2 regions of the Thalassotalea montiporae genome follow, and region 1 is predicted to be linked to the other one. Evidence: predicted binding sites of a transcription regulator. Region 1 holds the regulator's gene; the other holds the start of a gene.
The links. Region 1 encodes FNR, which switches genes on or off when oxygen is low (the NO sensors DNR and NnrR bind a similar motif). Its sites were predicted from a motif close to TTGATCTAGATCAA; they were not measured.

Region 1 (3,168 bases):
TTGCCATGGGCGGTGGTACAGACGTCGCAAAAAGTGGCGCTGATGTGATTTTACTTAACAACCGATTAACGTCATTGTCGGTATTGCGTCATGTTGCACAAAAGACTCGCCGTATTATCTGGCAAAATTATGGCTGGGCATTTGGCTATAATGCTATTGTACTGCCATTAGCCGTTTGCGGTTACATTACGCCTTATATGGCGGTAATTGGCATGTCAGCCAGTTCAATATTGGTTATCACTAACTCGTTGCGATTATTGAAAAAATGAGTGTAATTTACGTACTAATTCCCATAGCTATCATCCTGCTTATTGTCGGCATTTACTTGTTCTTTTGGGCGGTAAAAACCGAGCAATTTAATGATTTGGAAAAAGAAGGTTTAAGCATCTTATTCGATGATGAAAAGTTGAAAGATGAGACAGCGAATACCGAAGTAAGTAATACCGAAGCTTCAGAGCAATCATCTGGCACATCATCTGACACTAGCAATAAGCGTTAATGAACATCGATCTATTTTCGGCATTTATTATTGGCCTGCTCGGTGCAGGCCATTGCATTGCCATGTGTGGCGGCGTTTCTGGTATGTTGTTGTCGGCCATTCCTGCCGGACAAAACCAGCAAAAGTTCTCACTTGTAGCAGGCTACAATCTAGGCCGTATCCTCTCTTATAGCTTAATCGGCGGTATTGTCGGTTTTACCGGCTCAATTACGGCAAAAAACTTCGGTGTACCGCTAACGGGTTTAAGACTACTGTCAGGCGTCTTTCTAATTTTACTTGGCTTGTATTTAGGCCAGTGGTTTATGTTACTGGCGAAGGTTGAGCAAGCCGGTAAAAAGCTTTGGCAATTTATCTCGCCGTTAGCGAAACACTTTTTGCCGGTAAATAACAAACGTAAAGCATTTGGCTTGGGGGCTGTTTGGGGTTGGTTACCCTGTGGTTTAGTTTACTCAACGCTAACATGGTCGCTCGCCAGTGGTAGCTTTAGCCAAGGGGCACTGATTATGGCAGCATTTGGTGCTGGTACCCTACCCGCATTGCTCACCCTTTCCTTTGGCGTCTTCTCGGTCAAAAATATGCTACAAAATCGAACATTTAGAAACGTTTTGGCTACAGGTCTAATCTGTTACGGTTTTTATACATTGTTTATTGCTTACAGGCTGATGTTTTAATACTATACCGAGCGTAATTCCAAGGAAATATTAAGGTTATTCCGCCATGTCTAGTCACTGTGCAAGCAACAATCATATTCATTGCCAAAACTGCAGTATCAGTGAGCTTTGCTTACCATTTTCCCTTAACGAGCAGGAGTTAGATACACTCGATAATATTATCGACCGCAAGCGCCCTATCCACAAAGGCGAAAAGATTTTCCAAGACGGCGAAGCACTTCACTCTCTATTCGCCATTCGCTCAGGCACTTTTAAAACATTTACCATTGATTCTAACGGCGAAGAACAAATTACCGGCTTCCACTTAGCTGGTGATTTACTGGGTTTCGACGCCTTAGCCAGCAGCGAGCACCAGAGTTTTGCACAAGCATTAGAAACGTCGATGGTTTGTGAAATCCCTTACCATACTCTAGATGAACTTTCGAATTCGATGCCAGCACTTAAACGCCAAGTCTTAAGGCTAATGAGCAATGAGATTCGAGCAGATCAAGATATGCTATCACTACTTAATCGTAAAAATGCCGAGCAACGCTTAGCAACATTTTTATCATCGTTAAGTAGCCGATATAAAGCCCGTGGCCTATCTGCCAGCCAGTACCGCTTAACAATGACGCGTGGCGACATTGGCAACTACATTGGCTTGACCGTTGAAACGATTAGTCGCTTGCTAAATCGTTTTCATAAACAAGAGCTCATCATTGTTGAAGGGAAGTTAATTACCATCAATGATCTCGATGGATTAAATGAAGTCGCCATGCTGTAAAGCAAGGCGATTTCCTTCCTTTTTCTTCTTCGCTTCTATTTTTATTCCCCTTTAACAATCCGTTTTCACCGCTAACAACCTTGCATCAGTGCATTTACCTACTAAGCTAAAAGTAATTGGTTAGTAGCGCCTATTTATTGATTTAAAACAAATAATTATTTGCTCATTAAAAGCACACTGTTTGTACACTATTGAATCAGCGAGGTACCGAGCATGGAAACGTATCAAAAAATCTTAGTCGTAGTTGACCCAACAACTGAAGAACAAAAAGCCTTAAGTCGGGCAATTGAGCTTGCTGATAAAACGCAAGGCAAAATCACAGCGTTTTTGAGCATTTTCGATTTTTCATACGAAATGACGACTATGCTCTCTAGCGACGAGCGTGAATCCATGCGGCAAATTGTGATCAATGATCGTATGTTGTGGATTGATGAACGTATAAAGGAGCTAGGCGCTTCTGAAAAAGACATCGACATCAAAGTGATCTGGCATAACAGACCTTTTGAAGCGGTTATTGACCAAGTGTTAGAGCATGGCTATGACGTTGTTATCAAAGGTACGCACGAGCACGACAAACTCAAATCCGTGATTTTCACACCAACTGACTGGCATTTATTACGTAAATGCCCATGCCCATTATTATTGGTTAAAGACCATTCATGGCCAGCAAACGGCAATATTATAGCGGCGGTTAATGTCGGTAGTGATGAAGGTGAGCACCAATCGCTCAATAGCATCATCACAGAAGAAGCCAAACACCTTGCTGATTTAATTAGCGCTAATGTGCATTTAGTTAATTCTTTTCCTGGCACTCCGGTCAACATTGCCATCGAAATCCCCGAATTTGATGCCAGCCAATACAACGACACCATGTTGCAGCATCATCAACAATCAATGCAAACGCATGCTGAAAAATACGGCATCGATACCGCCAATACCTATATCAAAGAAGGTCTACCGGAAGATGTTATTGACGAGCTATCACAAGAACTTGATGCCGAATTGGTCATTTTAGGGACAATTGGTCGTACCGGATTGTCAGCAGCACTAATCGGTAATACTGCTGAACATGTTATTGACCGATTGAATTGTGATGTCTTGGCGTTAAAACCAGCAGGCTATATTTCACCGCTACAAAGCTAGCTGCTGAGTCATACACAGATTGATATAACGAATATAAAACAAAATATTAAAACACCAAAACCAAAGCTGACCGCTCGGTAAGTTACCAAAAA
Region 2 (3,168 bases), on a different contig from region 1:
AATTAACCCTTCAACGATAACAATGTCGTATTCTTGTGTTAGCTTGCTGTACGTTTCTACAATTTGCTCTAACACAACTTCGAGATCGCCATCGCCCATTTTTTCTTCAACATAACTAATCGGTAAGCTAAGTGAATCTGGGTTGGCACTTTCTACTTTTCGGCCACGGCGTACATTGCGCGCTGGCTGAGAAATAGGCTTGTAATGAACAACATTAAGACCTTGTTGCTGACAAGCGTGATACAAACCGAGTACCACACTGCCAAGGCCAACACCAAAGCCAGCAGGGACTAACATAACTTGATGTGACATGAGTTATCCTTGAATTAATTGGTGAGTTTGATTTGCAATAACCCACTCTTCGTTAGTCGGCACAACTAATACTGCAGGTGATTGAGCGGTAGCAATGTTAAGTGACTTTCCGCGAATGGCTTGCGCATTTAGCTCAGGATCAATTGCTACACCAAGCACGGCCAGTTGTTTTACGATTTGTTCACGCACATAATCAGAATTTTCACCAATACCACCAGTGAAAATAATACCGTCTAATTTCGATAAGCTCACCGTCATTGCGGCAAGTGACTTAGCAATCGTGAAACTGAATACATCTAAGGCCAGTTTTGCTTGCGGGTTGTTTTGTTCTAGCGCTTGTTCTTCAAGCGTACGGCAGTCGTTGCTAATGCCAGATAAGCCCAGTAAGCCACTTTCTTTGTTAAGCATAGTATCAACTTGCTCAACCGTATAACCACAGTGTGTGGTCAGATGGAAAATTACGCCAGGGTCGATATCACCACAGCGTGTACCCATAGTAACACCCGCTAGCGGCGTGAAGCCCATACTAGTATCAACGCTTTGACCAGCTTCTATTGCGGCCAAACTACAACCATTGCCTAGGTGCACGGTGACTAAACTTAATGCTTCTATGTCTTTATCTAACATGGTGGCTGCTTCGCGACTGACAAAGTAGTGGCTGGTGCCATGGAAACCATATTTGCGAATGCTATGTTCTTTGTACAACTGTTGTGGCACAGCATATAAAAAGGCTTTGTTTGGCATCGTTTGGTGGAATGCTGTGTCAAATACCGCGACTTGTGGTAAGTCAGCAAATGCCGCTAACGCCGCTTCAATACCTTGTATATTGGCAGGGTTATGAAGTGGTGCTAGATTGCTAAGACTTTTCAGTTGCGCCATGACTTCATCGTTAATCAAGGTTGGTTGATGATACATTTCACCGCCGTGTACCACACGATGACCAATAGCGACTATGCTTTGAGTTAGGCTGTTCGTTTGTAAAAACTCGATTAATGCAGCTAATGCCGCTTGATGGTTGTATGGCGCTGCTAACGAAAGCGTTTGCTTTTCACCGTTAAACTTGATGGTAATTGACGCATCACTAGCACCTAAACGTTGTGCTAGGCCAGAAAGCGATTCTTCTTTGGTTGCAACATCAATTAGTGCGAATTTTAATGAGGAACTGCCACAGTTAATGACAAGGATAGTTTGTTTAGTCATAGCCACTCAAATTTGGTTGTTTGTACAATACCAAATTGAATAATTATTTGATCACTCAGCGAGGATTTAAAGGCTCATAGACAAGGCTTGGCGTGTAGAGAATGGTCATTCCCTTTTTGCTTAACGGAAAGCAAACGCCATAACGCAGTATATGAGCCTTTAAAACTCGCCCTTGGGAATGCATAAGCAGCATGATAACTGCACAAAATTCAATTGATGTAGAACAACTATATCGTCATAAATTTCGTTTGTTCTAATACTGCTTATGCCATTCTGAGAGACTAAATAATTAATCAAATTGGTATCATAGCTTCATAAGGTTAGTCTATTTTGCCAAAATACAGTTTAAGTATTTGCTCTAATTGTACTATGTGTGATTTACAATTAGAAATCCGATTACTCTTTTTTACTGTTTTTTACCAAAGGTATGGTTTACATTTAAAGCTATGAAATTAAGTGTCTCTGCATTAATCAAACTGGGTTATCAATACATGGAGCTTTGGCCAAAAAGGCCGGAGTTGGCTCAGTACTTTGCTGAATATAAAACGGTACGATTTGCTCGCTTGGTGGTTAACTATGCACCAGGTTTAGCGGTGTTGTCGTTGATTTTGCAATTGGGCCTACAACCCACAAATGGCTTAGTGATGGGCTTGTTTTATTTTATCCTGTTATTGTCTATGCCAGTTCAGGCTATGGTTATGCTAGGCGTAAATGCCGATAAAGTGCTACCACCATCGCTTGCTGCTTGGTATAAGCAAGGGGTTGCTCGCTATAATCAGCAGGGCGGCTCAATAAAGCTTTCGGTGAACAAACCTAAATACCTTGATTTAGCCAAGCTATTAAATATGACCTATCAGCAAGCTAAAAAGTAGTATGGCTGATAGGTGCTCACTGTAGCTATTCCCTTATTCCTTAATTCCTTTAACTCCCGTAAGCCCCTTAGCTCTTTTGATAAAGCTTGATCAGAAAATCTGCTTGGCAGGTAAAGTCTACTTGTTTAGCTAACCACTCTTTGACCTGCTCACTGGCTTTAAATGCAAATGGTGTCATTGACAATAGGTTTAAACAATCTTCGCCAGTGGCTAATGTCATTGGATAACTCAATTGCCATTCATCGACTAGCGTTAATTCGGTAATTGGTTGCCTGGTTTCGTCGTGCGGCAACGCTTGTTGATAAACTTGCTGTTTGAGCTCGGCTAGGTGATTAGCACCTGGAGTTACTGTGATCAGGTAGCCTTGAGCAGCTAATACACGGGTAAATTCTGGCTCTAGAATTGGCGCGTAAATTGAAACAATCCAATCAAAAAAGCTATCTGCAAATGATAACTTTGACAAGGTGCCCACGCTAAAGTGACAGTCGCGATATTTTTTACCGGCCTTTTTGATGGCCTCCTTGGCAATATCCACACCATAAACCTGATTGTTCTCTTGCTTATGTTGGTGAGTGTAATAACCTTCACCGCAGCCAGCGTCTAGCAGTTTACCTGTGGCCAGACCAAACTCCTGATATTTCGCGACAAGACATTCAATTAGCGGTTGATAGTAGCTTTTTTCTAGAAAAGCACGGCGGGCATTTACCATGGCTTTATTGTCGCCCGGGTTTTTAGAGTGCTTGAATTGAACGGGCAACAAGTTGACGTAGTTTTCTTTCGCCAA

Region 2: a site for FNR is predicted at 1,726-1,739, ahead of ACSLUR_RS14080 (acetate kinase). Genes of this name have one in related genera too.

The regions. Positions count from the first base shown of each region.
Region 1 covers NZ_JBQRUO010000008.1:86,649-89,816, reverse strand. The annotation lists gene ACSLUR_RS17515 (heavy metal translocating P-type ATPase) at 1-269, shown strand, start outside; gene ccoS (cbb3-type cytochrome oxidase assembly protein CcoS) at 266-499, shown strand; gene ACSLUR_RS17505 (sulfite exporter TauE/SafE family protein) at 499-1,170, shown strand; gene ACSLUR_RS17500 (fumarate/nitrate reduction transcriptional regulator Fnr) at 1,217-1,933, shown strand; gene uspE (universal stress protein UspE) at 2,147-3,076, shown strand.
Region 2 covers NZ_JBQRUO010000004.1:297,769-300,936, reverse strand. The annotation lists gene pta (phosphate acetyltransferase) at 1-312, opposite strand, end outside; gene ACSLUR_RS14080 (acetate kinase) at 316-1,512, opposite strand; gene yfbV (terminus macrodomain insulation protein YfbV) at 1,959-2,384, shown strand; gene rlmA (23S rRNA (guanine(745)-N(1))-methyltransferase) at 2,452-3,168, opposite strand, start outside.